Linked DNA regions of Thiorhodovibrio frisius. The protein of the gene in region 2 interacts with the protein of the main gene of each other region in a pairwise test. Links are inferred from orthologs where the notes say so. Each region holds a gene or a part of one and is shown on either strand. Other genes may lie near its edges.

Region 1 (15,718 bases), 120 kb from region 2 along the record:
GAACAGCTCCGAGCTGATGTACTGATCATTGCGTGCCTGGGCAAATTTGTCGGTGACATTGAGCATCCGGCTCAGGCCGTTGGAAATGCTCACATCCCCGCCGGCACCCGACACCTGGGGCAGACGCTCAAGCGCCTCGCCCAGACCTGAGCGCAGGCGGTTGACATTCACATCCGCCTGGGCAAGCAGATGCCGCACACTGCCGCCATCCTGGTCAAGCAGGGCGATCATCAGGTGGATGGGTTCAATAAACTGATGGTCGCGACCAACGGCAAGACTCTGCGCGTCGGCAAGTGCCATCTGAAACTTGCTGGTCAGCTTGTCCATTCGCATGAGGGTTCTCCGGTAATCATTAAGGTTATTCCGGAATTAGGGCGGATGGGTGGATTCTTCAAGCAAGAAGAACCGGTGCATGACTCGGGCTCGCGTTGAGGGGGATGTTCAACTAGCCGGCATTCTGGCGCTGGTGTCGATGTCCGGGCTCGGCTTGCCAAAGTAATAGCCTTGATAATACTGCACGCCAAGGTCGTGCAGAACCTGAAATTCCGCTGCGGTTTCCACCCCCTCGGCGAGGGTTGCGATTCCCATGTCGAGCAGGAAGCGCTGGAACATATCGAGCATCTGCCGCTTGGCTTCGGGTGCGCTGTCGATGTCGCGCACTAAGGCGATATCGAATTTGACATAGTCGGGTGGGACTTCGGTCAGTTCGATCAGCCGCGCCTGGCCGGCGCCAAAGTCATCGTAGGCGAGGCCCACGTTCATCGCCTGTAGGTCATCGCGAATGCGTCGGATCAGTGCTGGTTTGGTTACTGCGGCCTCGTGCATCTCAAACACAAGTCTGAGTGCTGGAAAGTGTGTGCGGATGCTCTCGACGCAGCGCAGCAGGCGCTCCGGATCGGCAAGCTCGCGTGGGTGGATGTTGAAGAAAAAAAGCCCGTTGGGATGCTGGCGATGGGCAATCTCCAGGCCTTTTTGGCGAAACATTTCGCTGAGATGCACTTCCTGTTCCAGGCTTTCGGCAATCTGAAACAGTGGCAAGGGTGCGGTGGGTAGATCCTCCGTGGCGCCGCGTCCAAGCATCTCGTGTGCGAAGGGGTTTCCATTGGCGTCGACAATGGGCTGAAAGGCCGCGGTGACGGCGCCCTTGAGCAACAGTATCTGAAATTCGCGCGCCCCGCGTGGCAGGTTCGCCGGCAGGGAGCCAACGCGCACATTGGTGCGGTCGAACAGGTGTTCGTTGTCCGGAGCTTTCTCGATCAGACGGTATTCCTGGTCGGCAAAGTGAATCACGTCACCCGCGAGCAGAGCCTGCTCTTTGTCGATGCGCTGGTGGTTGATGAAAGAGCCATTGGTCGAGCCAAGGTCGCGCAGCAGCAGCTGGTCCTCGGCCATGTCGAGTTCGGCATGGCGGCGGGAGACTTCGGTGCTGTCGAGCGTCAGCTCGCATTGCTGATGGCGGCCGACCTGGAAGGGGAACTGATACAGATGCACGCGTCTCAGGCGCTTGGATTCGCCGACATAACCTTCGAGGTACCAGCTGCTTCTGGACATAACGTTACCTGCTTAGCGTGAATCGAGCGTGATGGTTGCTCTGAAGACCATGTTTCCTGCCACCTCAGGTGGTTAAATCCGGGTGATTCAGGGTGACGCGGATGGTCCCGACCACCCCTGACCATCAAGCGTCTGCTGCACGGCAGGGCCGCGTCACCGGTTGTCAGTTGGTTCTGCTACTATCTTTGACTGTCGGAGCGTCTGAGCGCAAGCGCGAAGGTTGCTCAGGACCTGGCGTGCTGAGGACTATTGGCGCATCAATAAGATATCCTAGAATCGCAGACCAGTCGCGATGGAGAACGAATTTGACCGGAGTCATTGAAGCCCTGTTGACGCCCTCTGGTCGGGTCAATCTGACATCTCTGGCGCGTTTTGCAAAGTCCTGCGATAGCAGGGATTTTACCCGTTTCATTAAGCGTCCGGTGCTGGCGGGCTCGTCGGTGCGGGAGGGGATGGTGGTGGATCCGCAGGACAAAAAAGCGCGCGACCCGAATGCCACGCTGGTGTGTCAGATGACCGCGTCTTCTGGTGAGGCATCCTTATCCGATGTGCTCAAGCATGCCGTCTACCCTCTGATCAAGGCCCCGGATGCCATTCGGGCCGAGAACATTTTCGCGATTGGGCGCATCAGTGGGAATGATCTGGTGATTCCTGACTTGGCCATTTCCAAGAAGCACGCACTGATTGAGATTCGCGCGCAAGGGTATTTCATGCGCGATTGCGGCTCCAAGAATGGCACCCGGCTCAATGGCGAGCCGCTCGGCGAGCAGTTCAAGGAGCTTCACGACGGTTGGCTGCTGGCTTTCGGGCGCTATGAATTCAGCTTTCTGGAGCCAAGATCGCTCTATCGGCGTTTGGTGGGCGACTGAGCCGGGCTTGTTGCATGTCCCCATCAGGCCCCGCGGATTTTGAGCGAGCGTTAGCGCCCAAGCGCGCGATGGCCGATATCGCGGCGGTAGAATCCGCCATGAAACTGGATGCGCGCGACACCAGCATAGGCAAGCTCCTGAGCTTTGGCGATATCAGGGCCAAGCGCGGTGACGCAGAGCACGCGCCCGCCGCTGGTGAGGGTTTTTCCCTTTTGCACTCGGGTGCCGGCATGGAAGACCTTGCACTCGGCGGTATCCGCAGTTTCCAGTCCCTGAATCTCGTCGCCCTTGCGTGGCGAATCAGGATAGCCCGCAGCGGCCATCACCACGCCCAGAGCGACGCGCGGGTCCCAGGCGAGTTGGTTCTCGTCTAGGTGTCCGTCGCAGGCATCCAGGCAGAGCTGCACCAGATCGCTTTGCAGGCGCATTAAAAGCGGCTGGGCCTCGGGGTCGCCCAAGCGGCAGTTGAATTCCAGCACCCGAGGCACGCCATCCTCGCCGATCATTAGCCCGGCGTATAAAAAGCCCCGGTAATACAAGCCCTCGACCGCCAGGCCGCGCACGCTCGGGCGCATCACCTCGGCCATGATGCGCTCGTGCAACTCGGCGGTGACCACTGGGGCGGGGGAGTAGGCACCCATGCCGCCGGTGTTGGGGCCGCGATCACCGTCATCGCGCGCCTTGTGGTCCTGGGAGCTGGCCAGCGGCACAATGGTTTCGCCATCGACCAGGGCGATGAAGCTGGCCTCCTCACCGGTGAGAAACTCCTCAATCACCACCCGCTGACCGGCGGCGCCGAACTGGCCGTCGCTGAGCATGGCCTGAACGGTCGCGCGCGCGCTGTCCAGAGTCTCGGCGATCACCACACCTTTGCCGGCGGCGAGTCCGTCGGCTTTGATGACCAAGGGAAAGGGTGAACGACTGCCTGCGCCATTGGCGATGGCCTCCAGGTATTTAAACGCACTCGCCTGATCACTAAAGCTTTGGTAGTTGGCCGTCGGGATGTTATGGCGGGCGAGAAAGTCTTTGGTGAACTGCTTTGAACCTTCGAGCTGTGCCGCCGCCGCCGTGGGGCCGAAACAGCGCAGCCCGGCCGCCGCGAAGGCATCGACCACGCCGGCCACCAGAGGTGCTTCCGGGCCGACGATGGTCAGCTCGACGCCATGGTCGCGCGCAAAGGTGATCAGACGCGGGATGTCCTCGGCGTCGATGTCGACATTCTCGATGCCGGGCTCGCGCGCTGTGCCGCCATTGCCGGGTGCGACCCAGACCTGATCGGCTAGGGGCGATTGCCGGACTTTCCAGGCGAGGGCATGTTCGCGCCCGCCGCCGCCGATGATGAGCAGATTCATGGTGTTTCGGGAATCGTGGGTAGTGAAGACTGACTAGGGGTTGGTGGAAACCTGCAAGCTGGTGCTCAGAGTGAGTCACCAGCCCGGAGGACGAAGCGGTTGCTTCAGGTTAGGGTTTTCGCTCTCCGCCGAAGGCGGCGATGCCGCGGCCTGAGTCGCCAGCGCGGATGAAAGCGAGGATGCGCTCGGTTTCCGCGCCTGGATAGGCGGCTGCGGCCTCCTCCATGGCCTGGCTCAAGCGCAGGCCGGAGCGGAACAGCAGCCGATACACCGCCTTGATGTGCCCGCGCGCCTTGGAGTCGAAACCAGCCCGGCGCAGGCCGACGGTATTGAGCCCAAGAATCCGCGCGCGCTGCCCGTTGGCCAGTGCGAAAGGCGGGATGTCCTGTGCAACGCCGGTGATGCCGCCGATCATGCACAGGTCGCCGATGCGGCAAAACTGATGCACAGCAACATGGCCGGCGAGAAAGTTACCATCGCCCAAGGAGACATGACCGGCAAGGGTGGCGGTGTTGGCCAGGGTGTTGTGGTTGCCAACCAGGCAGTCATGGCCGATGTGCGAGAAGGCCATCAGATAGTTGTGATCGCCAATGCGGGTGCCGGCATCGGTCTTGATGCCACGACTGATATTGACGCACTCCTTGAAATGGTTATGCGCGCCTATGATGAGTGGCTTTGAGTGCTCCGGCCTGAAGCCGATATCCTGCGGCTCCGTGCCCAGGGTGGCGCCGTGGCAGACGCGATTGCCGGGGCCGAGTTGGGCCGCACCGGAAATGAGCACATGGCTGTCGATCACGCAGCCCTCGCCGAGCTGCACGCCGGCCTCGATGATGGAATAGGGACCGATGGTGACGCTCGGGTGAATCTCCGCGTCGGCGGCGATAATGGCAGTGGGGTGGATGCTCATGGCCGGCGATGGTGCGATTCAGCCGAGGCGAGTCAATGTGTTATGCGATCAATGGCGGAAATGCCGAGTGCCGGTGAAGATCATCGCGATGCCATGCTCATCAGCGGCGGCTATGACTTCCTGGTCCCGCATCGAGCCGCCGGGTTGAATCACCGCCGTGATGCCGACTTCTGCGGCCTGATCGAGCCCATCGCGGAAAGGAAAGAACGCATCTGAGGCCATGACCGCGCCCTTAACCGCGAGCCCTGCCTGCTCGGCCTTGATGGCCGCAATGCGTGCCGAGTTCACCCGGCTCATCTGGCCGGCACCGACGCCAATGGTCATGCGCGCGCGCGCGTAGACAATGGCGTTGGATTTGACGAACTTTGCCACCCGCCAGCTAAACAGCAGATCAGCCATTTCCGCCTGAGTGGGCGCGCGGGCGCTCACCTGGCGCAGTTCGGCGGCGATGAGCCGATCAGTGCTCTGCACAAGCAGCCCGCCGGTCACGCGCTTGAAGTCAAGGGTGGTGGTGGGGCCGGCGACCGTCCAGTCGCCGCAGCTTAGCAGGCGCAGATTTTTTTTGGTCTTGGCCGCTTCCAGTGCCTCAGGGCTGATTTTGGGGGCGATCATCACCTCGACAAATTGGCGCTCGACCACAGCGCTCACAGTGGCGGCGTCCAACTCCTGATTGAACGCGATAATGCCGCCAAAGGCCGATTCCGGGTCGGTGCTGAAGGCGCGATCATAGGCTTTCAGCAGGCTCTCGCCCTCGGCCACGCCGCAGGGGTTGGCGTGCTTGACGATCACGCAGGTGGGGACATCGTTGAATTGCTTGACGCATTCGAGTGCCGCGTCGGTGTCGGCGATGTTGTTGTACGACAACTCCTTGCCCTGGTGCTGGCGGGCGCTGGCGATGCTGCCGTCCTGGATCCTGGGCTCGACATAAAAGGCCGCCTGCTGATGCGGATTCTCGCCATAACGCAGGGCTTGCTGGCGGCGCACCTGAAAGCTCAGGGTGCGCGCGAAGGGGTGTTCCTGTTTGTCATCGGGTTTGTCATCGGGCGAGGCGCTTGCCAGTTCCAGCCGGCGGCCCAACTCATTGGCGATGGCCGCGTCATAACGGGCAGTGTGCTCGAAGGCGCGTGTCGCGAGATCGAAGCGCAGCGCCGCACTGATGCTGCCCTGATGCGCCTCAAGCTCGGCGGTCAGGCGCGGATAATCGCCCGGCTCAACCAGCACTGCGACTGCGGCATGATTCTTCGCTGCCGCGCGGATCAGGGTTGGCCCGCCGATGTCGATTTGTTCAATCGCCTCCTCAAGCGGGCAGTTGGGATCGGCGGTTGTCTGCTCGAAGGGATAGAGATTGACCACCACCAGATCGATGGGGTCGATGCCATGGGCTTGCATTACCGCCTCATCCTGACCGCGGCGCCCGAGAATGCCGCCGTGAATTTTCGGGTGCAGGGTCTTGACGCGCCCGTCCATCATTTCGGGAAAGCCGGTGTGCTCGGCGACCTCGGTGACTTTGAGGCCCGCTTTGCGTAACAGCGCAGCCGTGCCTCCAGTGGAAAGGATCTCGACCCCGTGGTGGGCGAGGGCGGCGGCGAGTTCCGGTAGGCCGGATTTGTCGGAGACACTGATCAGGGCGCGGCGAATGGGTTGCATGGGGTCAGCTGGGGCGTGGTGGTGCAATGATTCAGGATTGCTGGTTAGGTGAGGGGCTATTTAGGAGCTGCTGCTTAGGCGATGCTACTTAGGCGTTGCTACTTAGGCGTTGCTGGGGTCGTTGGCCGACATCAACCCATACTGCGAGACCTTCTTGCGCAGCGTTCCCCGGCTGACGCCAAGGATGCGGGCGGCAAGCGTCTGATTGCCACTGGCGTGATGGAGAACACTCTCGATCAGTGGTCGCTCGACCTCATCGAGGACGAACCGATACAGGTTGTCTATCTGATGATCGCCCATGCGTGCAAGATAGGATTGCAAGGCCGTGCGCACGCAATCGTGCAGGGGGATGCCGTTGTCTTCTGCCGACTGGCTGATGGGGAAGGATGGGCGATGCTGGCAACGGACATTTTGGCAGGCATCTGGCTCGGCAATTAAAGCCGCGTCGATCCTCATGTGTCAGTCTCCCCTGTCATCAGATTGGCAAAATAACTTTGCACCAAGCGGTGCTGGATTGCGGCTGATGTGGCCATTAAAAGTGCCCCGCTGGCCTGCTTAAAGCCGGGCAGATCCTGGCAGTACCAGATGATGTGCTTGCGCGCAACGCGCAGACCGCGCGCTTCACCATAGAAATCATGGAGGGCTGCCAGATGGGAAAGCAGAATGTCGCGGATTTGGTCCGGATTGCGTTCCGGATTTACTGCTGGGTCAGGTGGCCCGGTCTGCTCGCCGGTGGCCAGAAAGCGCTCGATGCGAGCAAAAATCCATGGCTTTCCCAAGGCTGCGCGACCAATCATAACAGCATCTGCACCGGTCTGTTCAAGCACTTTATGTGCTGTTTCTGCCGTGTCGATGTCGCCATTAGCAACAAGGGGAATGGTGATCTGCTCGCGCAGCGCTGACAAGCTGTTATGCTCAGCTTGGCCGTTGTAACCACAAGCGCGCGTACGTCCATGCACTGTTAACATGGCGATTCCGGAGTTTTGTGCAATTTGTGCAATTTGCGCGAGATTCTTTTCTTGTGGTGACCAGCCGGTGCGCGTTTTGACGCTGACAGGAACATTCACCGCCCGCACGACTTGCTCCATGATGCGTGCGACCAGGGGCTCGTCGCGTAGCAGTGCGGAACCGGCTGCCTGGCGGCAGACCTTTTTCGCTGGACAACCAAGGTTGATGTCGATCAGGTCCGCGCCCTGATCGACGGCATGGCGGGCAAAGTCGGCCATGTCCTCGGGGTTAGCACCGGCGATTTGTACCGCGAAGGGACGTGGCTCGCCTTGATGGTCCAGGCGCTCAGCGCTGGTGCGGGTGTGGCGCAGCGCCGGGTTGGCGCTCAGCATCTCGGAGAAGGCAAGCCCGGCACCGAATTCTCGACACAGGCGGCGGAAGGGCCGGTCGGTAATGCTGGCCATGGGCGCGAGGAATACTCGCGAGGGGAGTTCGAGTGAGCCGATTCGCAGCGGCAATTTCAGCCGATTGGCAACGCTGGACATGGGGACGGATTCCGGCATGTTGTTCTCGGCATGTTGTTCTCGGCAGGGTCGGCTTGGATGGGCGGGGATGAACTCGGGTCTGGGCTGGGTTTGATTTTAGAGCTAGCGGCCGACGCGCGCTGGGTGCTGCATCACAAAGCACTGCACCGCACGTCCGCGCTTGCTGTCGCGCTGCGTATTGATACGGGAACCCTTCAAGCTGTCTGGGCGCTATGTCCGCTCAGCAGGGCCCACTGGTCGCGCAGGATAGGCTCAGACAAGACGAGATGTGCGCCATAGGCCGCGCACACCGCCGGAACCTGGGGGTCGAGAATGCCGGAGAGTGCCACCTGGGCTCCGGGCGCGCAGAGCCGGCTCAGCTGGGGGGCGAGCTCGATCAGGATGCCGGCGAGAATGTTGGCCACCAGCACATCCGCTTGCGGCCTGGGGCGGGTTTTAGCGGCAAAGTCCTCGGGGCTGTGACAGCTCAGGCGCGCGGCCACGCCATTGTTGGCGGCATTAGCCGCAGTAGCGATCAGGGCCTGTGGGTCATGGTCAATGGCAATGGCATGGGCCGCGCCAAGCTTGAGCGCGGCAATGGCCAGAATGCCGGAGCCGCAGCCGTAGTCGATCAGCGTCTTGCCGGTCAGATCCAGACCGTCCAGCCATTCCAGGCACAGGGCGGTGGTGGGGTGCGAGCCGGTGCCGAAGGCGAGCCCCGGATCGAGCGCGAGAATGACGTCATCGGGTTGGATGCCAGCGGCGGCATCGGTCGCGGGATCCTGATCGCACGGGCAAACCCACAGCCGGCGCCCGAAGCGACGCGGTTGCCAGTGCGCGAGCCAGGCGCGCTCCCAGACCTGATCGGCAAGGGGCTCCAGGTGCGGGGGTGCGGCCAGTGCGTCCTGCAATTGGGCGGCGCATTGCTGCGCGCGCTCGCCTGCCTCGGGCGTGTCTTCAAAGAGCGCGGTGAGTCGCACCAACGCCCATAGCGGCATGGCGCCCGGTGCGGGTTCGAGCAGGCTCAGGTCGGTTTGGGTGGGCGTCTGGCCGCAATCCTCGGGATCATCCAGGGTCACCGCCAGGGCGCCGGCATTCTCAAGCACGGCTTCGATCAGCGGAACCTGCTCGCGGGCGCTGATCAGGGCGAGTTGCAACCAGGGCATGATGGATTCAGGGAGCTGGCGGTTTGGGGCGCTTGTGGCTCAAAGCCCGAGCTTTTTCTCCAGATAATGAATATTGGCGCCGCCGGCCTGGAAGGCGGCGTCTTTCATGATCTGGCGATGCAGCGGGATGTTGGTTTGAATGCCCTCGATCACTGTCTCGCGCAGCGCGTTGTTCATGCGCGCGATGGCGCAGTCGCGATTCTCGCCATGGGCGATCAGTTTGCCGATCATGGAGTCGTAGTAGGGCGGCACCACGTAGCCTGAGTAAATATGGGTATCCATGCGAATGCCGGGGCCACCGGGGGCGTGAAAGTCCTCAATGCGCCCAGGGCTAGGCATGAAGGTCTCCGGATGCTCGGCATTGATGCGGCACTCGATGGCATGACCGCGCAGTTCGATGTCGTCCTGCTTGAATTGCAGTGGCTCGCCGGAAGCGACCAGGATCTGCGCTTTGACGATATCAATGCCAGTCACCATCTCGGTGACTGGATGTTCGACCTGAACGCGGGTGTTCATTTCGATGAAATAGAACTCGCCGTCCTGATACAAAAACTCGAAGGTGCCAAGGCCGCGATAGCCAATGCGCACGCAGGCCTCGGCGCAGCGATCACCAATGCGCTGGCGCTGTTCGGCGGTGATGCCGGGTGCCGGGGCTTCTTCGACCACCTTTTGGTGACGGCGCTGCATGGAGCAGTCGCGCTCGCCCAAGTGAACAGCATGGCCGTGGTTGTCGGCCAGCATCTGGAACTCGACGTGGCGCGGGTTCTCGAGGTACTTCTCCATGTAGACCACGTCGTTGCCGAAGGCTGCCCCGGCCTCGGCCTTGGTCAGGGAGACGGCATTGAGCAGCGCGGCATCCGAATGCACCACACGCATGCCGCGCCCACCGCCGCCGCCAGCGGCCTTGATGATGACCGGATAGCCGATGTTATGGGCTAGCTCCAGCAGCCGATTGGGGTCGTCGCCGAGTGGGCCGTCGGAGCCCGGCACGCAGGGTACCCCAGCGGCTTGCATCGCCTTGATGGCCGAGACCTTATCGCCCATCAGGCGGATCGTTTCTGGCTTGGGGCCGATAAACACAAAGCCGCTGCGCTCGACGCGTTCGGCAAAGTCGGCGTTCTCGGACAGAAAACCATAGCCGGGGTGAATGGCGACAGTATCTGTCACCTCAGCTGCGCTGATAATGGACGGGATATGCAGATAGCTGTCGCGCGACGGGGCCGGGCCGATGCAGACGGATTCATCGGCGAGCAGGACGTGTTTAAGATCGCGGTCGGCATCGGAATGCACCGCCACGGTTTTAATGCCAAGCTCGCGACAGGCGCGCTGAATGCGCAGCGCAATCTCGCCGCGGTTGGCGATAAGGACCTTCTCGATCATGTGATGATAAAGAGTGGCTGGTTGTATTCCACGGGCTGGCCATTTTCGACCAGGATGCGCTTGACGCGACCGGCGATGTCCGCCTCAATCTGGTTGAGGATTTTCATCGCCTCGATGATGCACAGGGTATCGCCAAGCTTGACCTCGGAGCCTTCCTCGACAAAGGGCTTGGTGCCGGGGGAGGGCGAGCGATAAAAAGTGCCGACCATGGGCGAGCGCACCAGGGTGCCGTCTTCGATTTCGCTTTCGGCGGCGGGCGTCTCCGCAGTTGCAGGTATGGGTGCTGGCGGGCTGCTCGGGGCAGCGGGAGGCGGCGCACCTGCGGGCATGAAGAAACTTGGCGCGGCATGGCCCTGACGGCTGATGCGCACTGACTCTTCGCCCTCGTGAATCTCGATTTCAGCGACGTTCGATTCTTCGAGTAACTCGATAAGCTTTTTGACCTTACGGATGTCCATGCGGCTTGGGTCTCTCGATGGGCTGGCTCAGTAGTTTTTAGTAGTTCTAAGTCGTTCTAACCTTCATGGTCCCGATCACCCAGGGTAATGAATCCGTCTGATTCACAGTAATCGGGGGCTGATCAGGGCAGCTTTGGTGCTCGGTCAGGCATTTGGTCGTTCTAGGTGGTCATTGCGCGGCCGGGGCAGATGGCTGGCTGCCGCCAGAGGCTAAGCGATGCATCGCGGCGGTCAGTGCCAACTCATAGCCATGGGCGCCCAGGCCGCTGATCACGCCGGCGGCAATGTCAGAAAAATAGGAATGCGCCCGGAAGGCTTCACGCGCATGAATGTTGGACAAGTGCACCTCAATAAAGGGCAAGCCGACGGCCAGAATGGCATCTCGCAGCGCGACGCTGGTATGGGTGAAAGCCGCCGGATTAAAAATCATAAAGGCCACATCATCGGCTGGTGCTCGGTGGATGTGCTCGATCAATGCATGCTCGGCATTGCTCTGCGCGAACAGTAAAGCCACTCCGGCCTGTTGGGCTGCGTCGCGCAGGCGCTGCTCGATCTGCGCAAGTGTAATCTGGCCATAGGTCCCAGGCTCGCGCTGGCCGAGCAGGTTCAGGTTGGGGCCGTTCAGGCAGAGAATGGCCGACATAGGCTGTGCTGAGTTCCTTGACCGGTGAACCGGCCGATCAGTGCGAGAAATCTGAGCCTACACGCCGGTAACTGTGCCTAACGGGCGGCAACGGTCGCAAAAATAGCCGTTTGACTCGAATGTGACAAGGGTAAAGGAAAGTGCGCCGATTTACAAAAATCCGCGCCGGGCGGTGCCCTTGCATGTTACAGCCCTGCCGCTGCTGCCCCCGGAAGGGTTGTGCCGGAATCCGTTGTACCAGAATCGGCGGCCTGCTCGGCTGTGTCTGGCAGCAGGGCGCTGACTTCAGTCCGTAATTGGTCTTCGCCCAGCAACCCTGGTTGAGCGAAAACCGCCCGGCCACGGTGATCGAAAAGCACAGTGAAGGGCAGGGCCTGGGTGCGATTGCCAAAGCGGGCGGCAAGCGCTATCTCCGGCTGACCGCCGAGCAGCACCTGGTAATTGAGCGTGCGTGCGTTGAGGAAGGCTTGGACGTCCTCGGGCGTGTCGATGGCGATGCTCACCACTTGCAGCAAGCCTGGTCCATAGCGGTCTTGCAGGCGCTCAAGCGGACCGATCTGCGCCAGACAGGGGGTGCACCAGCTTGCCCAGAAGTGCATCACCACCACTTTACCAGCCCAATTGTGGCTGCTGACCAAGCGACCGTCGGGAGTGGACAGACGCAGATCCGGGAGCACCTCGGTGCCTGATCGGTCGCGCTGGCTGCCGAAGGTGAGATCCGGATGGTCGTCGATCCAGTGCTGACCGAAGAGCGCCACGCTGATACTGAGTGTGCCGGCCAGTAGGGTGACGAACAGGACTTTCAATACACTCATAACCGCGCACTCATGGCTGGATCTCCTGCAGATGGGCGGCGAACTCCTCCGGCGGCACGAAGCCGACCAAGCGGAAACCGCGCAGCTCTGTGCCCGAGGTATCAAAAAACAGCATGGCCGGCGGACCGGGAATGCCGAAGCGCTCCTGCATCAGTGCCCTGTCCTCGGCATCGTTGGCGGTGACATCGGCCTGGAGCAGGATGAAATCCGCCATGGCGCTTTGGACCGCGGGTTCGGGGAAGGTGTAGCGCTCCATTTCTTTGCAGGATACGCACCAGTCGGCGTAGAAGTCGAGCATCACAGGCTGGCCCTGGGTGGCTGCGGCTGCGAGCTCACGTTCGAGATCGGTAACCGTCTTGATGCGCTTGAATTCGGCATGGGCGCTGCTCTGCGCGCCACCGGCAGGCATTAGCCCGCGCAGTGGTTGCAGGGTATCGCGCCCGCCGGCGGCGGCGCCGACCAGCATCAGGGCGCCATAGACCATTAGCGCAACGCCCAGGCCTTTCCATAGCTTGCGCCAGCCGCTGGCCTGGGCGGGCAGGGGCTCGAGCGCCCCTAGATAAACCGCCGAGGCAATCAGCAGCAGCCCCCAGAACAGCAGCGCAATGGCCACCGGTAGAATGCGCTCAAGCAGCAGCACCGCCACCGCCAGTAGCAGCACGCCAAAGACCGCCTTGACCGCATCCATCCAGGCGCCCGCGCGCGGTAGCAGCTTGCCGGCCGAGGTGCCGATCAGCAGCAGGGGTGCGCCCATGCCGAGCCCGAGTCCGAGCAGGGCGAAAAAGCCGAGTACTGCATCGCCGGTCTTGCCGATGAAGATCAGCGCACCCATCAGCGGCGGGGCGACACAGGGGCCGACGATCAGCGCCGAGAGGGCGCCCATGATGGCCGCGCCGATCAGAGTGCCGCCCTGTTGTTGGTTACTGAGTTCGGTCAGCCGGGTTTGCAGGCTGCTTGGCAGTTGCAGCTCGTAGAAGCCGAACATGGACAGCGCCAGGGCGACGAAAATGCCGGCAAAAAGCGTCAGTATCCAAGGATTTTGGAACGCGGCCTGCAAGTTGGCGCCAAAGAGTCCGGCGATCACGCCGACGATGGCGTAGGTCAGCGCCATCGCCAGCACATAGGCTAGGGACAGCATGAACGCCTGTCGGGTGGTGATGCCCTGACCCTGTCCGGCGATGATGCCGGAGAGAATGGGAATCATCGGGAAGACGCAGGGGGTAAAGGCCAGCAACAGCCCCAGACCGAAGAACAGCGCCAAAGCGCCGAAGATGCCGGCTTTCGCGAGCCGTGCGGCAATTTGGTCCTGCTCGGATACTCGCGCCTCGCCTGCTGTGGGTTCAGCGGCTGCAACCTGCTGAGTGGCAGCCAGGGTTTGCGCGTCGACCAGTCTATCGGTTGGCGGCAGGGCCAGGGTGACGGTTTTGGTCACCGGCGGATAGCAGATGCCGCGTTCGGCACAGCCCTGGAAGGTCGCGATGAGTTCAATCTCGGCTGCTTCGACGCGAGAGCGCAGCAGCGGAATTTCGCCCGTCACCAGGCCATGGTAGATGGCGACATCGCCGATGCTGCCATCCGGGCGCACGGTGTTGGCTTTGATCTCGGCCTCTGGCAGCTTCAGCTTGCCAAGTTGCACGCCCGCAGCTTCGGCCCGCTCAGGGGACAGCCTAAGCGCGATCATGTCGCGGTACATGAAGGTCTCGGGTGCGATAGTCCAGCGCAGCTCGAGCAGGTTGGGCGACTTGATGTCGGCGGAAAAAACGAAGGCTTCTGCGGCAGGAAGAATGTCGTCGTCAAGCCCTAAGCTTTGGCGAGTGCTGGTGCCGAGTGCCGCGCGCAGATTTGAGGCAGCGACTTTATTGGCGTCCGGGCTGGTCGCCGGACTGACAGTCGGACTCATGACCGGACTCATCGCCGGCAGGGCGACTTCGAGCGCGACCTCTTGTGGCGGATAGCAGAAGCCGGCATCGGCGCAGCCCTGGAAGCGGGCGAGCAGGGTCAGGGGGGCAGCGGTGTTCTCGCCGCGCTCAACGGGAATCCGCACTTCAAGCTGATCCCGATAGATGTCGACCTGGCCAAAGAACTGATCCTGCCTGACCTCAGCCGGCGGCAGCTGCGGCTGACCCAGCGTGACTCCGGGTGTCTCGGTGCGAAAACGCAGTTTGTTCTGGTAGAGGTAATACCCGGGTGCGATCTGCCAGCGCACGACTAGTTCATTCGCGCTCAGGGCCGCGACCTCGGGCTGGAAGGCCTGCTCAACGGGCAGGAAGTCCGCTCGCGCCGGCCCGCCCAGCAGGCAGATCAGCCCCGCGAGCAGCAGCCAGGGACTCAGCCAGCCTGGTGGCGCTGATCTGCGCGCGGGCAGTGCTGATTTGCTCTGGTGCGACTGTGGGTGGGTTTTCACGAGCTTTGGGTGCATGTGTCAATCCATTTCAAATACTGATCCGATCCCGCGATAACAGGCACGACAATGAACTCGGGTACCTCGTAGGGGTGTTCCTTAAGGATGCGTGATTCGAGTTCGCGCAGGCGCGCCTGCGTGGTTTTGATCATCATCAGCACCTCGGCATCCTGGCACAGTTGTCCGTCCCAGCGGTAGCAGGATTTCGCGCCGGGCAGCAGTGATACGCAGGCGGCCAGGCCCTCGTTGACTAGCATGGCGGCGAGACGCTCGGCGCAGTCGCTGTCGGGACAGGTGCAGTAGGCAATGCAGGGCGGCGTTGACATCGGGCGGACTCCCTCGGGCGGCTTGATGAATCTGGGTGCCTGAGCCGGTTATTTTAGACCAAAGCATCGCCGCTGCGCGGGCGCGGGGATTGCACTTGCCGGCTGCCCGGTCTAAGGTCGCCGATCAGTGATCGCTGCTCGGATCCATCTTGGTTCTGGTGGCGATAATTTCTTTCTTCAATCCACTGCCTTGCGAGTTCCTATTGTGCTTTGGTTTCTGTTGATTTTTGTCGGTACGCCGCTGATTGAGTTGTATTTTCTGCTCAAGGTCGGCACCATCATCGGGGCGTTGCCGACCATTCTGCTGTCGATTTTCACCGCAGCCCTTGGCGGGTATCTGGTGCGCGAGCAGGGCCTGTCGGTGCTGATGCGGGTGCGCAGCATGGTCGACCGGGGCGAGGTGCCTGCGTTCGAGATGCTCGATGGTGCCATTTTGCTGCTGTGCGGTTTCTCGCTGCTGTTGCCGGGTTTTGTCACTGACGCCCTGGGCTTTCTGCTGTTGATTCCAGCGCTGCGCCATGCCTTGATCCGCCGCTACCTTGCCGTGCAGCCAGCTGCCGGGGATGTAGAGATCAGAACCAGCCGGCGCGAATACATCGATGCGGACTATCGTCGCGAGGATGATTGAGCGATCTGTCCCAGCAGGTCCAGATAGCGACAGGCGCTGCGCTCGGCCTGGTATTCGCTGACCGCAGCGCGCAGGGTGTCGGCGGGCAAGGGGGCATCCAGCG
Region 2 (15,582 bases):
CTGGGAGTTGTCCACCGCCACCACTCGCAGCCCCAGATGGCGATACTGCCCCAGCAGCGCCGCGCTCACTGCACCAAGCGAACAGCCGAGGTCGAAGCAGCGCGCGTCGGGGTGCAGAAAGCGCCTGGCCAGCACCGCCATCAGTTTTACCAGGTCGCAATAACAGGGCACGGAACGGCTGATCATGTCGGGAAACACCCGCGCGACCGAGTCATCGAAGGCGAAATCTCCGGGCGCCGCCTCCATGCCTGCGTAGAGACGGTCGCGCGTATTCTGCTGAAAGTCTTCGGTCATCTGGTCAATTTACGGCAACACAAGTGCGGCGAAAGGCTGCTAGCATAACGCGTTTACCCCGGCTAGACGCCAGCCTCCCGTCGCTGTTCCACACTGCTGATCAGGACACACCCATGACGTTTACTGATACTACCGATGCTCAGGATTCCGCCACGCCGCGTTCGATGGACCCCGAGCCCAATGAGCCAAAAGCCATGGATTCGGGGCCGAGCGATCTCAACCAGCCAGAACCCGAATCCGCCACTGCCCCGGCGGCGGAAGAAATCGATCTCGATGATCCGGCGCTCTATCTGAACCGCGAGCTGACCTGGCTGGCCTTTAATCGACGGGTGCTACATGAGGGCGAGGACCCGCGCACGCCGCTGCTGGAGCGGGTGAAGTTTCTGGCCATTGTCAGCAACAATCTCGATGAGTTCTTCATGAAGCGCATCGGCGGGCTCAAGCAGCAACTTGCCGCCGGCGTGCATTCGCGCACCATCGACGGGCGCACACCAGAACAGCAGCTGGCGGAATGCCGCGAGGTGATCGCCCAGATTCAGGACGATCAGATGCGGCTCTTCAACAGCCTGATGGAGGAACTGGAGGCCCAGGACATTCGTCTGGTCAGCATCAGCGCCTTACCTGACGATGCGCGTGAGCGCCTGCGCGAGCACTTCCGCACCAACATCTTTCCCATGATCACGCCGTTGGCGATGGACCCGACCCATCCCTTCCCCTTTATCTCTAATCTGGCACTCAATCTGCTGGTGCGCCTGCGCTACCCCGGCGGCAACGAGACCTATCTGGCGCGCATCAAGGTGCCTGTCAGCAAGGATGTGTCCAAGCGGCTGATTCAGGTCGATGACGTTAATACCTTTGTGACCCTCGACGATTTGATCAAGCACAACCTCGACATGCTCTTTCCTGGCATGGAGATCGAGAGCTGTGAACTGTTCCGTGTCACCCGCAACGCCATTGTCGAGCCCGAAGCCGAGGCGGCCAACGATCTGCTGGAGATGATCGAAACCGAGCTGCGCGAGCGCCACTTCGCGCCCATTGTGCGCCTGGAGGTGCAGGCCGGCATGGACCCAGTGCATCGCGGCATGCTAGCGGCGGAACTCGGCCTGAACGAGGCCGAGGATGTCTTTGAGGTCGCCGGCATGATCGCCAAGCGCGATCTATTCGAACTGGCTGGACTCAACCAGCCCGAGTTGCATGACAAGACCCATCGTCCCGGCGATCACCCGCTGCTGGCCAACGACAGGCGCAACATCTTTCATGTGATCCGCGAAAATGGACCACTGCTGCTACAGCACCCCTATGAGTCCTTCTCAACCACGGTGGAGCGGTTTCTGTCGACTGCCGCAAAGGATCCCAAGGTACTGGCGATTAAAATGACGCTGTATCGCACCTCGGCCGGGGCTATTCTGGATGCCTTGATCGCAGCGGCACGCAACGGCAAGCAGGTCGCGGTGCTAGTGGAACTCAAGGCGCGCTTTGATGAAGCGGCCAATATCGGCTGGGCGCGGCGATTGGAGTCCGAGGGGATTCACGTCACCTATGGCGTGATGGGATTAAAAACCCACAGCAAGCTGATTTTTGTGGTGCGACGGGATTACGCTCAGCTGCGCCGTTATTATCACATCGGCACGGGCAATTATCATTCCGGCACCGCCAAGCTCTATACCGATCTTGGCATGCTCGGCTGCGACGAGGACATTGCCCAGGATCTGACCGAGCTGTTCAATTACCTGACCGGCTACTCCCCACCGCCGAGTTATCGCAAAATTCTGGCCGCGCCCTACACCCTCAAGCCGGGCATTCTGAGCCGCATTCAACGCGAGATCGAGCATCATCAGCGCGACGGTGGCGGCCTAATCCAGATGAAAATGAACGCGCTTGAGGATCCGGATATTACCCGCGCGCTCTACAAGGCCAGCCGTGCCGGAGTGAAGGTGGACCTCATTGTGCGCGACACCTGCCGCTATCGGCCCGGCGTGCCGGGTCTGTCCGAAACCGGCCGGGTGGTCAGCATTGTCGGGCGCTTTCTGGAGCATGCGCGGATTCTGTACTTCCGCAACGGTGGTGAGGAGGAGTATTACTTCGGCTCGGCCGACATGATGCGGCGCAATCTGGAGTCCCGGGTGGAAGTCCATGCCCCGGTCGAGAGCCCGGAGCTACGCCAGGAACTGCGGCTGATTCTCGACGTGCAGCTCGCCGACACCCGCTCGGCCTGGGACATGCAGCCCGATGGGACCTATGTGCAGCGCCAGCCGGCCGATGAAAACACCAAGGGCGCGCAGGAGTTGCTAATTCAGGTTGCCGAAAAGCGCCTAGCCGCAGCAGCTAAGCACAAGGAGAAAAACTTGCGCTCGCGGCTGCTGAGCCATTTCGAGCGCCGGCTGGCGGCGAATCAGGGATGACGCGCCCGTGAGGACCTACCAGCAATGACCTACCGGTGATAACGCGCCGGGGCTGATCGAATCAGACTCGGTTGAAATCGGCCGGCGCTCCCCGCGCTGCCGGTTCCGATCACGCCGGATATCCGGTCACACCAGAGACCTCATCACACCAGATCTTGTCACCCAAACTTCTTATCACCCAAACTTAGGCCGCTTCCGCAGCGTGCTCTTCAAGTTTGCGGATCAGCGGATACAGGTGCTCGGTCTCGCGCTGGATGCGATCGAGCACCAGGCCGAACATCTGCTGGGTCTCGCTCAGAAAATGCTGATGGTCGCGAATTTGCAGGCGCCGCTGCGGCTCTGAGCACCATTCTTTGAGGTACTGGTTGAAAATCCGCTTGATTTCCGTCGAGCCGGACAAAAACCGGTTCGCGGTGTTTTTCACCGCCTGATCCGGGTAGGAAATCAAACGGCCGCAGATTTCCCGATCAACCAGCTCGATGTGCTCCTTAACCTTTGTCGAGTATTCAAAAAACACATCACAGGCGGTTTCTGTATCGCACATTTCACGATTTTGCACCAGATACAGAAAGATATTGGACAGTTCCGTGATTTTATGGTTTTGCGCGTGTAGCTGAGAGAAGACGATCATCGCTGAATCCTCCGGCGACTTGGTGGCAGTGCTGTCGACTTTTCACAGGTTTTGGGCAGTGGTGGCCAAAAACCAGGAAGTCGGCTTTTTTTTAGTTTATACCGAACCCCCTATGAGATTCAGCTCGTTCTGGGTCGGGAACACATTCCCCAACAGATTCGACGCGAAAATGAAGCCCATCCTTGACCCTAATTCTGACACAGATTGCTCCGTCCGAACAGCCGTGAAAATCCCAAGTTGACAGCTGTGGATTAAGCATTCACCGCTACTGCTCCTTTGCTCCTTGTGGTCCCAGGCAGATGCCAGGCGGTACCTAAGCTTTTGGGATAGACATCAGGCGGCATTCGCCCCAGCAGCAGGCGTGACACTGGAGGCAATCATGGCATCAAGCTTCTTGCCTGGCGGCACCATGGGTAGCACATCTTCGGCCTTGTCTATCCACACATCCACCAGCACGCTGCCGTCTTGATTGAGTGCCTCGCGGATACTCTCGCGCATGCCGAGCGGGCCACGAATGCGCTGGGTTTTCAAGCCCGGATACACATGGCTCAGGCCAGTCAGGTTGGGGACTTGCCGCCGACAGGTCTGGTCGATGGTCATGCAGTCAGGCTCGCAATCTTCGTTGCGCGCCAGGCAGGTTTCGTAATGATGGCCGCCGTCCATCATGTCCTCCCACTGGCGCACCATACCGAGAAAGCTGTTGTTAAGCACAAACATCTTCAGCGGAATGCGGTGGGCAACCACGGTGGCCAGCTCCTGGATGTTCATCTGAAAACTACCATCACCGTCGACCAGCACCACGGGCTTGTCCGGATTGGCAAACCAGGCACCAATGGCCGCCGGCAGACCAAAGCCCATAGTGCCTAGCCCACCGGAGCTGATCCACTGGCGCGGACGCTTGAAGCCATAGTATTGCGCCGCCCACATTTGATGTTGACCCACGCCTGTGACCAAGGTTGCATCGCCCTTGGTCAGCTCCGAGAGTGCCTCTATGACCGCCTGGGGCTTGATGTAATCGCCCTGCGCATAAGGCAGGGGCATTTGTTTGCGCCACTCGCCGATGCGGACCATCCAAGCGGAGTGTTGCGCGCGGCGATTGGTACCAAGCGCATGGGCAAAAAACTCATCGAGCGAGGCCACCAGTGCCAGATCAGTCTTGATGGTCTTGTCGATTTCGGAGGGGTCTATGTCCACATGGGCAATGCGCTTGCCGTCGGCAAAACCCTTGACCGCGACCCGATCATCGAAGCGACCGCCGAGCGTGAGGATAAAATCGGCCTCGCGCAGAGCATAGTTGGCCGGAATGCTGCCATGCATACCGGGCATGCCAAGCGCGTGGGGCGCATCCATGGGCACCGCGCCCAGCGCGTTGAAGGTGGTGGTGACCGGGGTATCGAAGCGCTCGACAAACTGGCGCAGCGCCCCGGAAACACCGGCATGAATAATGCCCCCCCCGGCCTTGATCACCGGACGATCAGCGGCGGCAAGGGCATCGAGAATGCGATCAGCGGCGGCGGGATCAAAGGGCAGCGGCTCGCGATGGCGCACACGTGGCGGATTGGGATGATCGAGCAGCGCGATTTGCGCGTCCTTGCAGATATCGACCACCACCGGCCCCGGACGCCCCGAACCAGCCAGCACAAAAGCCTCGCGCAGCGTCCACTCAAGGTCCGCCACCGTCTTGACCAGATAATTGTGCTTGGAGATAGGCCGGGTCATACCCAGGGTATCGACTTCCTGGAAGGCATCGCTACCAATGGCCGAACTCGGCACCTGCCCGGTAATGAAGACTGTGGGCACCGAGTCCTTGTAGGCATCGGCAATAGGGGTGGCCAGGTTGGTCGCGCCCGGACCGGAGGTGGCCAGCGCCACACCAACCCGACCGCCCGCGCGGGCATAGCCTTCGGCGGCATGACCCGCCCCGCCCTCCTGGCGACACAGAATAAAGCGCGGCACCCGCTCGCCGCGACGCATACGTTTGTTCAACTCGACATGCAGCGGGATGACCGCGCCTCCGGTGTGACCGAAAATACAATCAATGCCCAGATCGTTTAGCACATCGAACAGAATGGCCGCACCGCTGCGACGCGTCGGAACCGAAGCAGTCATGAAATACCTTTAAAAAGCTGAATCAAACAAGTGTTCTGTTTTGGGTCGGGTAGCGCTCACAGGGTTCCCGGCATCCCCGCTGGGCATCGCCCCGCCCGAAACAAGTCAAACGTCCATGTCCGCCGAGTACAACCCTGCAAAAAATGTGTGAGTTGTGAGCCTGTGCCGCACGCTGATATATTAAGCGCTTTCGCCCGTTTGGCACAGAATAGACCTTCAGGCGGTCTCGGCGCTGCCGCGCAAGACCGCCTTGTCGTTTCTGTGATGCACAAACGCAGGGCATAGTGAAAGACTAACGAGACTCCCTGACACCACATGGGCCAATCCCTGATGCCGACCTATTCCCCTTTGCCAGTCACTTTCGCTCGCGGCGAAGGTCTCTGGCTGTGGGACACCGAGGGGCGCCGCTATCTGGACGCGATTTCGGGCATCGCCGTCTGCGGGCTCGGGCATGCGCATCCGGGCGTCGCCGCAGCGCTGTGCGAGCAGGCCGGGCGCCTGCTGCATACCTCTAACCTGTATCAAATCGAGGCGCAGCAACAACTCGGTGATCAGCTGACCCGCCTTGCTGGCATGGACCGGGTCTTCTTCGGCAACTCGGGGGCCGAGGCCAACGAGGCGGCGATCAAGCTCGCCCGTTTGCATGCCCATCAGCGCGGCATCAAAGATCCCGTCATTGTCGTGATGGAGTCGAGCTTTCATGGTCGCACCCTGGCCACACTAACGGCCACCGGCAACCGCAAGGCCCAGGCCGGATTCGAGCCTCTGGTGCAGGGCTTCGCGCGCGTACCCTACAATGACCTCGAAGCCATCGATAAGGTCGCCACCAGTCCCGCCAGCATTGTTGCGGTGCTGGTCGAGCCCATCCAGGGCGAGGGCGGCGTCATCCTGCCGACGCCCGACTATCTGCGCGGTCTGCGCGAGCGCTGTGATCGGCACGGCTGGCTGCTGATGCTCGATGAAATCCAGACCGGCATGGGCCGCACTGGCCAGCTGTTTGCCTACCAGCATGCCGGCATCCTGCCCGATGTGATGACCCTGGCCAAGGGGCTGGCCAATGGGGTGCCCATCGGCGCCTGCCTGGCGCGAGGACCAGCGGCCGAGGTTCTGGGCCCTGGCAGTCACGGCTCCACCTTCGGCGGCAATCCGCTCGCCTGCAAGGCGGCCCTGGCGGTCTTGCAAACACTCGAGCAGGAGGCCCTGCCGGAGCAGGCCGCTCGCCAGGGCGCGGCCCTGCTGGAGCAACTGCGCACGACCATTGGCGACCTGCCCGGCGTGCGCGACATTCGCGGGCTTGGCCTGATGATTGGCATCGAGCTTGAACGCGACTGCGCGGAACTCACCCGGCAGGCGCTCGATCAGGGCCTGCTGATCAATGTCACCGCCGGGCGGGTCGTGCGGCTGCTGCCACCGCTGATCATCGACGACGAGCAGATCGGCTTACTCGTCGACGGGCTGGCCACGCTGATTCGCCGTTTTCTCGCCCATCAACCGACTGAGGCTTCGGGGTAGCGCCATGGCACAGCGAAAAGACCGCCCACTGCGGCATTTTCTCACCCTGCTTGATCTCTCCACAGAAGAAGCGCGGGCACTGATTGATCGCGCCTTGGTGCTCAAGCGCCTTCAGCGCGAAGGCACTGCCTATCTGCCGCTGCAACAGCGCACGCTGGCCATGGTGTTTGAAAAATCCTCCACCCGCACCCGGGTCTCTTTTGAGGCTGGCATGGCACAGCTCGGTGGCCACGCGCTTTTCTTGTCCCCGCGCGACACCCAGCTTGGCCGCGGCGAGCCCATCCCCGACAGCGCCCGCGTGCTCTCGCGCATGGTCGATGCAGTCATGATACGCACCTATGCGCAGGACACTATTGAGACCTTCGCGGCCTACTCCCAAGTGCCCGTCATCAATGGCCTGACAGACCGCTTCCATCCCTGCCAGTTGCTTGCCGACATGCTGACCTATCAGGAGCACCGGGGGCCGATTTGCGGGCGGCGCGTCGCCTATATTGGCGATGGCAACAACATGTGTCACTCCTACATCAACGCCGCCCGACTGTTTGACTTTGAGCTGCGCATCGCCTGCCCGCCAGGTTTCGAGCCGGATGACGAGCTGCTCGCCGCCAACGGCGACCGCTGCCATCTCTCGCACGACCCGGCGACAGCCATCACCAACGCCGACCTGGTCGTCACTGACGTCTGGGCGAGCATGGGGCAAGAGGATGAGGAGCGCGAGCGCCGCCAGGCCTTCGCGGGTTTCTGCATCGACCGCGCGCTGCTCACCCAGGCCAATCCAGAGGCGCTGTTCATGCATTGCCTGCCTGCCCATCGCGGTGAAGAAGTCAGCGCAGATGTCATCGACGGGCCCCAATCGGTCGTCTGGGACGAGGCCGAAAATCGCCTGCATGCCCAGAAGGCACTGCTGGAATTTCTTCTGGTCGGTCCGCCACCAGGCCAGGTTTGACTGGAGTCTTAATCAGCCATGTTCAAGCGAGTTGCAAGTTGTCATCCTGCCCCTCATCGCCGCCAATGGGCGCCCAAGCTGATCAGGGCTCTGATCGCCGTGGGGCTCTTGGGAGCAGCCCTGGTCGCCACGGCCGACACTGCCTATGTCACTGATCAGGGCGAATTCAACCTACGCAGTGGCGAGAGTACCAGTCATAAAATCATTCGGGTTCTGCCAAGCGGCGCCTCGGTCCAGGTGTTAAGCAAAGACCGCGAAACAGGCTACTCGCGCGTGCGCACTGAGGATGGGACCACAGGTTTCTTACTCACACGCTATCTCCAGGATGACCCTGCCGCACGGGTTCAGCTCGCGGAAACGCGTGCACGGCTCGATGAGCTACAACAGGAACCCGATCAACTCGCGGCCAAGCTCAGCCGAATCGAAGAAGAGCATCAGGCGCTACAGCAGGAACACCAGACGGTTTCCGAGCGCAATATTGAACTCGAAGAAGCCTTGGCGGTATTTGAGCACACATCAGAGAATATCGTAAACATAAATGAGGAGCGCAACCAGCTACAGAAAGACGTCGCCAAACTCACCCGCACTGTGGGCGAACTTGAGCAGGAAAACCTCGACCTGCGCAGTGGCGACGACCGACGCTGGTTCCTGACCGGAGCCGGCGTCGCCGGCGGCGGTCTGATCATTGGGCTCTTCCTGGCCAGCGCCGGCATCGGACGCCGGCGCAGTGGATCGCGCGACCTGTTTTAGCCGCCAACCCGCGTCACATCTCTGACCGCGCCATGCGCGGCGCTGGTCGTCAATGCCGCATAGGCGCGCAATGCCGTGCTGATGGGGCGTTGGCGTTGCGCCGGCATCCAGGCTCGATCAGCACGTGCCTCCATTTGAGCGCGGCGTTCACCTAACTGCTGCTCCGAGACATCGAGCTGAATGCGTCTGGCCGGGATGTCGATTTCGATCCGATCCCCCTCCTCCACTAGGCCGATGAGGCCTCCTTCGGCTGCTTCTGGTGAAACATGGCCAATCGACAATCCCGAGGTGCCGCCGGAAAAGCGCCCGTCGGTGATGAGCGCACAGAGTTTGCCGAGCCCTTTGGACTTGAGATAGCTGGTGGGATAGAGCATCTCCTGCATCCCCGGGCCGCCTTTCGGTCCTTCGTAACGGATCAGTACGATATCCCCTGCGGTGATGCGGTCGACCAAAATCGCCTGCACGGCATCTTCCTGGCTCTCGAAAACGCGCGCCTGCCCGGTGAACTGCAGAATGGACTCATCGACACCGGCGGTTTTGACAATGCAACCGTCCTCGGCCAAATTGCCATAGAGCACGGCCAGGCCGCCATCACGGCTGTAGGCGGACTCGAGCCGGCGAATGCAGCCCCGATCCCGATCCAAATCCAGCGCCGGCCAGCGTTCGTTCTGGCTAAACGCCTGCTGGGTGGGCACGCCGCCGGGCGCGGCGAGATAACGCTGCACCACGGCCTCGGCATCGGTGCGCATCGGGTCCCACTGATCAAGCGCCCGCGCAAAGGACTCGCTATGCACTGTAGGCACCTCGCGATGGACCAGGCCGGCACGGTCGAGTTCGCCCATGATCCCCATCACTCCGCCGGCACGGTGGACGTCCTCCATGTGATACTGCTGCGTCGCAGGCGCCACTTTGCACAGGTTTGGCACCTTGCGGCTGAGCCGATCGATATCGCTCATCGAAAAAGGCACTCCAGCTTCAAAGGCTGCCGCCAGCAGATGAAGCACGGTGTTGGTTGAACCGCCCATGGCGATATCCAACGACATGGCATTCTCGAACGCCTCGAAGCTCGCAATCGAGCGCGGCAACACGCTGGCATCGTCCTGCTCGTACCAGCGCCGCGCCAGGGACACCACCAGTCGAGCCGCCTCCAGAAACAGATCCCGCCGTGCCTGGTGTGTGGCCAGCAGCGAGCCATTGCCGGGCAGACTCAGACCCAAAGCCTCGGTTAGGCAGTTCATCGAGTTGGCCGTAAACATGCCCGAACAGGACCCGCAGGTCGGGCAGGCGGAGCGCTCATACTCGGCCACCTCGGCATCGGATCTGTTGGAATCGGCTGCCGCGACCATGGCATCGACCAGATCAAGATGCTGCTCGTTCTCGCCACGAATCACCTTGCCCGCCTCCATCGGACCGCCAGAGACGAACACCGTCGGGATGTTCAACCGCAGGGCCGCCATCAGCATGCCAGGGGTGATTTTGTCGCAGTTTGAGATGCACACCAGCGCATCAGCACAATGCGCATTGACCATATATTCAACCGAGTCGGCAATCAGATCGCGCGACGGCAACGAATAGAGCATGCCGCCATGCCCCATGGCGATGCCGTCATCAACGGCGATGGTATTGAACTCCTTGGCCACGCCTCCGGCCCGTTCAATCTCCGCAGCAACCAATTGCCCCATGTCCTTTAGGTGCACATGACCTGGGACAAATTGGGTAAAAGAATTGGCCACTGCAATAATTGGTTTGTCGAAATCACCGTCTTTCATGCCAGTGGCGCGCCAAAGCGCGCGGGCACCGGCCATGTTGCGACCATGAGTGGTTGTTCGAGAGCGATAGTCAGGCATCAGTATGTCCAGAAGTAGAAATAGCGAAAAAGGTCTGCCTGCTTAGCGACAGGCGGCAAGGACGCTCGCGATGATGCGGTCCTGATCCTGCTCCCCAAGGTAAGGGTGCATTGGCAGGCTCAAAACGCGGCGCGAGACTCTGCGCGATACCGAGAGATCCTGGGTCACCGGGTAACTCGCGAACGCCGGCTGCTCGTTGAGCGGAATCGGGTAATGCACGGCGGTTGGAATCCCTTGGGCGCTCAGCGTCTCAATCACCGCATCCCGGTCATCGACTTGCAGGGTATATTGCGCATACACCGACCGCTGATCCTCAGGAACAAAAGGAACCAGCAGCCCCTGTTCAGCATCACGGCTCGACGCAGCGCCTCCCGCGATCAGGCCCTGGGTATAGCGCTGTCCAATGGCTGTGCGACGTTCGACCTCCTCGCCAAAGCCATCAAGCTTGGCCAGAAGAATCGCCGCCTGCATGGTATCGAGTCGGCCATTCAACCCCAGCCGTGCATGATGGTAGCGCCGATCTTGCCCGTGATTGCGTATCTCGCGCAAGACGCTGGCTAGCTCGGCGTCGTCGGTAAAACAAGCCCCGCCATCGCCATAACAACCCAAGGGCTTGGAGGGAAAGAAAGAGGTACAGCCAATCTCGCTCAAGCCGCAGGAAAGCCGTCCGCGACTGGCGGCACCAAAACTCTGGGCACCGTCCTCAATCACCGCTACTCCCGCATCGCGCGCAATGCCGCGCACCTCATCAACCGCAAAGCATTGGCCATAAAGCGACACCGGCATAATGGCGCGGGTGCGCTCGCTGATCGCCGCCGTGATCGCCCCTGGGGCAATGTTATAGGACACCGGATCAATATCGACAAACACCGGAACCGCGCCAAGGAGCGCAATGGTCTCGGCCGTCGCCACGAAAGTAAATGGCGTGGTGATGACCTCATCCCCAGGCCCAATGCCCAGCGCCATCATGGCCGCAAGCAATGCATCGGTTCCACTTGATACCGATACGCAATGCGCAACGCCAACAAAGTCCGCAAGCCGCTGTTCCAGCTCCAGCACTTCTGGCCCCATCACGAACTGACCATGCTCGAGCACTCGCTGAATTCCGCGATTGATCGGCTCATGAAGGCGTTCGTACTGGGTTTTGAGGTCAACAAAATTCATCGTTTATACAGCCTCGGCAAACAGAAAAACTCGCATTGTTTTAGCAGATCAGTCACCTGTGGTGGCAGCTGGCAAAGGCTCACGCCAAGGTGCCCCTCTTGCTTCGCTCAAACACCGCCAAAGACTCAACATGGGCCGTGTGCGGAAACATATCCATCACACCGGCAGCCTCAAGGCGAAAGCCATGATTGGCCACCAGATAACCAGCGTCGCGCGCGAGGGTTCCAGGATAGCAGGACACATAGACCAGGCGCCGGATGCCGGTTGCTGCCAGCGCGTCGAGCACCTGCAAGGCGCCGCTGCGGGGCGGATCGATGAGTGCTAGGTCGAAGGATTGCCGCGACCAGTCCCAAGGCCCAGCCGCGTCCTGATCCGGCGTTTCGCTATAAAGATCAGCGCGCTCAAAGCGCACGCGGCTGTCATCGAGCCCATTGCGCCCGGCATTGGCGCGCGCGCGCTCGACCAAGCCGGCATCGCCCTCAACCCCGAGAACCAAGCCGGCACGGCGGGCGATGGGCAGGGTGAAATTGCCAAGGCCGCAGAACAGATCCAGTACCCGATCACCGGGGCCAGGGTCGAGTTGTTCGAGCGCGCGCGCAACCAACAGGCGGTTCAGTTCCAGATTGACCTGGGTGAAGTCGTTGGGCTCGAACGCCAGGGTGACATCCTGCGCCGGCAAGGCATAGCTCAACTCCGCCTGCTGCCCGGGCAGGGGCGCAACCGTCTCGATGCCGCCAGGCTGGAGATAGACATGCAAACCAGTGCGGGCGGCGAAGGCTTGCAGCAGGTCGATATCGCCCGGCGTCGGTGGCTCGAGCACGCGAAAGATCAGCACCACCGGGCCGTCGCCCTGGGCCATTTCGATCTGCGCGATCCGCTCGCGGATGCTTAAGCTCCCGATCAGCTCGGCGAGTTCGGTCAGGCGCTCGCCGACCGCCGGGTGCAACACCTCGCAGCGCGCGAGATCGGCGACGAAGGACGAGCGCCGTTCGCGAAAGCCGACCAGCACCCGGCCCTTTTTGGCGACATAGCGCACGCCAAGCCGCGCCTTGCGCCGGTAGCCCCAATGCTCGGCCACCAGCTGCGGCAGCCAAGTCTCGGGCCGCACCTTACCGATGCGCTCCAGGGCTGCGGCGAGAACCTCCTGCTTCATGCCGATCTGCGCGGCCGGATCGAGATGCTGCAGGGCGCAGCCGCCGCAAAGCCCGAAGTGGGCGCAGCGCGGAGTGACGCGGTCTGGCGATGCGCTGAGCACCTCGACCACCTCGCCCTCGTCATGGCGCCGTTGCCGGCGCGTTAGCCGAAAGCGCACCCGCTCACCGGCCAGGGCGCCCTGCACAAACACGGCCTTGCCGTCGACATGGGCGACACCGCGACCGTCGTGACTCAGGTCGCCAATCTCGGCCTCAATGGGCTCCTGGGGAAGCGGTTTTTTCTTGCTCAAATGTGGCTCTCTTTGATGGCCCGCGCGCTCAGAATCGGCGCGTCTCAGGCTGGAAACACGCCGGTGGAGAGGTAGCGATCGCCCCGGTCGCAGACAATCACAACAATCACGGCGCCTTCCTGCTCGCGCGATAGCCGCAGCGCCGCAGCAACGGCGCCGCCGGAGGAAATGCCGGCAAAGATGCCCTCCTCCGCCGCCAGTCGGCGGGTGGTTTCCTCGGCCTCAAGCTGGCTGATGTCGATGATGCGATCCACGCGCTTGGGGTCATAGATCTTGGGCAAGTATTCTGTCGGCCAGCGGCGGATGCCGGGGATACTGGAGCCCTCTTCCGGCTGCACCCCAACGATCTGCACACTTGCGCTGCACTGCTTGAGGTAGCGGCTCACCCCCATGATGGTGCCCGTGGTGCCCATGGCACTGACGAAGTGGGTCAGTTTCCCCTGGGTATCGCGCCAGATTTCTGGGCCTGTAGTCTCGAAGTGGGCTTCCGGATTGTCCGAATTGGAGAACTGATCCAAACGCACGCCCTCCCCCTTGGCCTCCAGCTCGCGTGCCAGATCGATCGCCGCCTCCATGCTGCCATCCTTTGGCGTCAGGCGAATCTCGGCACCAAAGGCGGCCATAGACTGGCGCCGCTCGACGCTCATGTTTTCCGGCATAACCAACAGCATGCGATACCCCTTGATAGCCGCCGCCATGGCCAGCGCAATGCCAGTATTGCCACTAGTGGCTTCAATCAAGGTATCACCGGGCTTGATGGCACCGCGCTGCTCGGCACGCTGAATCATACTGAGCGCCGCGCGGTCCTTCACCGAGCCGGCCGGATTCTGGCCCTCAAGCTTGGCGAGAATGGTGTTGCTGGTCTCACCCGGCAGCCGTTGCAGCGCTACCTGCGGGGTGTTCCCGATGAGGGATTCGATGGTTGAGTAGTTCATAAAGTTTAAAAGACGCGCCAGGCGGAAAACAAATCGATCAAAAAAGCGCGGAAAACAACGTCAAGCCGCTTCCCGCGCCTCACACAACTCATAAAGCCGCATCGGCGAAAGCTCCAATCCATTCGGCCAACCCAGGGCTCCGGCGTCGATCAAAAATCGCTGAAGGTAAGACTCGGAGTGCAGTTCATCGAGCAAGGGGCCGCTGCGCGCAGCCAGATAAGCACCAACATCAAAGACGCCAAGATGCCCATCGGAAAACAGCAGCTCCAATCGACAATGGCCGAGATATCGCGCTTCAAGCAGTTTAATCACGATCTGCCCCTGAATAGGTTGAAGAGGCTCGAACCGCTGCGCGCGGTTCCAGTTATGCATCAATTCGTCCTGGTGCACCTGACACCATTCCGCCACAATCGCCGCGACTTTGCGCGGCAAACCCCCTTGACTGATGCGACCTGTGCGAATGTCGACCAATGCCTCGAATCCCTGGTATTCAACATGGATATGAGGCGGCGGATGGTCGTCATGCCACATCCGGATCACAATACCGAAGAAAACTGAAATCAGTGGCATACCAGGCTCTTCGGGTCGTGCACCACCAAAAAACTCAAGTGTCCTCCGACTGCGAAAACGCAGGCAATAAACCAATCGCCTGCTACAACACCTTCGACACCTGCTTGACACTGGGGTCAAGCCGGTCGCTTTCGATACCAAAACCGAGCGATTTGACCAGCGCCAGCATGCGGGTATTGGCCGAAAGCACCTCGCCGTCCATGATGCGCAGGCCTTTGGCACGGGCATTGGCCATCAGCGAGCGCATCAGGCGCGCGCCAATGCCGCGATTGCGCCAGGCGTCGGACACCACAATCGCGAACTCGCAGGTGTCGCCGCCGGGGCGCGACATGTAGCGGGCCACGCCAACCTCGACTTCCTGCCCCTGGTCCACCACCACGCCGATCAGCGCCATCTCGCGATCGTAGTCAATCTGGGTAAAGCGCACCAGCATCTCCGGCGTCAGCTCTTTGATCGCCTGCATAAAGCGGAAATACTTGGTCTGCTCCGACAGCCCGCGCACAAAATCCTGCTCCATCTGTGCGTCCTCGGGCCGGATCGGGCGGATGGTAAGATCCGCCCCGTCCGGCAAGGGCACCCGCTCGATCAAATGCTGCGGATAGGGGTGAATCGCCATGTGACCATACACCGGCATCTGCGGCGGGCGATAGGCGACCTGAATGCGCGCGTCCACCGCGATCACGTCAAGATCATTGCCGATCAGCGGGTTAATCTCCAACTCGATCACCTCGGCCAGCTCGCACACCATCTCCGAGACGCGTTGCAGAATGCGCGCGAGTGCCTGGCGGTTCATCGGCGGCATGTTACCGAAAGCACCCATCAGCCGCGCGACCCGGGTGTGTTCGATCATAGTCTGGACAATAAAGGCATTGAGCGGCGGCAGGCCAAGCGCGCGGTCTGCAAGCACATCCGTGTCGGTCCCGCCGGCGCCGAAGCTGATCACCGGGCCGAAAATGGGATCGCGCACTACCCGCACCA

What was found.
Region 1: the proteins of cysM (region 2) and accC interact in binary tests that used the Escherichia coli proteins (3 or more experiments, as listed by UniProt). The link is inferred for Thiorhodovibrio frisius from one-to-one orthologs.

Annotation. Positions count from the first base shown.
Region 1 is NZ_CP121471.1:3,846,505-3,862,222, reverse strand. The notes cover bases 8,175-11,128. They hold accC (acetyl-CoA carboxylase biotin carboxylase subunit), read right to left. Parts: upstream 10,345-11,128; coding sequence 9,004-10,344; downstream 8,175-9,003. Other genes in these bases: aroQ (type II 3-dehydroquinate dehydratase), read right to left, coding at 10,972-11,128; accB (acetyl-CoA carboxylase biotin carboxyl carrier protein), read right to left, coding at 10,341-10,802; prmA (50S ribosomal protein L11 methyltransferase), read right to left, coding at 8,175-8,964. Also shown: ATP-dependent chaperone ClpB, read right to left, coding at 1-333; Thiofri_RS17610 (EAL domain-containing protein), read right to left, coding at 442-1,551; Thiofri_RS17605 (FHA domain-containing protein), read left to right, coding at 1,857-2,420; purD (phosphoribosylamine--glycine ligase), read right to left, coding at 2,471-3,772; lpxA (acyl-ACP--UDP-N-acetylglucosamine O-acyltransferase), read right to left, coding at 3,882-4,679; purH (bifunctional phosphoribosylaminoimidazolecarboxamide formyltransferase/IMP cyclohydrolase), read right to left, coding at 4,728-6,326; Thiofri_RS17585 (helix-turn-helix domain-containing protein), read right to left, coding at 6,429-6,782; tRNA dihydrouridine synthase DusB, read right to left, coding at 6,779-7,837; more of prmA, read right to left, coding at 8,014-8,174; more of aroQ, read right to left, coding at 11,129-11,445; Thiofri_RS17555 (TlpA family protein disulfide reductase), read right to left, coding at 11,631-12,260; protein-disulfide reductase DsbD, read right to left, coding at 12,271-14,679; divalent-cation tolerance protein CutA, read right to left, coding at 14,661-14,987; Thiofri_RS17540 (FxsA family protein), read left to right, coding at 15,193-15,615; Thiofri_RS17535 (glycosyltransferase), read right to left, coding at 15,594-15,718. UniProt on the Escherichia coli protein: This protein is a component of the acetyl coenzyme A carboxylase complex; first, biotin carboxylase catalyzes the carboxylation of the carrier protein and then the transcarboxylase transfers the carboxyl group to form malonyl-CoA.
Region 2 is NZ_CP121471.1:3,955,388-3,970,969, forward strand. The notes cover bases 12,090-14,907. They hold cysM (cysteine synthase CysM), read right to left. Parts: upstream 14,035-14,907; coding sequence 13,144-14,034; downstream 12,090-13,143. Other genes in these bases: rlmD (23S rRNA (uracil(1939)-C(5))-methyltransferase RlmD), read right to left, coding at 12,090-13,099; Thiofri_RS18020 (DUF4160 domain-containing protein), read right to left, coding at 14,095-14,604; Thiofri_RS18025 (bifunctional acetate--CoA ligase family protein/GNAT family N-acetyltransferase), read right to left, coding at 14,687-14,907. Outside these bases: carboxy-S-adenosyl-L-methionine synthase CmoA, read right to left, coding at 1-294; ppk1 (polyphosphate kinase 1), read left to right, coding at 408-2,696; Thiofri_RS17975 (hypothetical protein), read right to left, coding at 2,881-3,327; ilvB (biosynthetic-type acetolactate synthase large subunit), read right to left, coding at 3,661-5,436; Thiofri_RS17985 (aspartate aminotransferase family protein), read left to right, coding at 5,752-6,948; argF (ornithine carbamoyltransferase), read left to right, coding at 6,953-7,894; Thiofri_RS17995 (TIGR04211 family SH3 domain-containing protein), read left to right, coding at 7,913-8,644; ilvD (dihydroxy-acid dehydratase), read right to left, coding at 8,641-10,491; Thiofri_RS18005 (DegT/DnrJ/EryC1/StrS family aminotransferase), read right to left, coding at 10,534-11,655; more of rlmD, read right to left, coding at 11,735-12,089; more of Thiofri_RS18025, read right to left, coding at 14,908-15,582. UniProt on the Escherichia coli protein: Two cysteine synthase enzymes are found. Both catalyze the same reaction. Cysteine synthase B can also use thiosulfate in place of sulfide to give cysteine thiosulfonate as a product.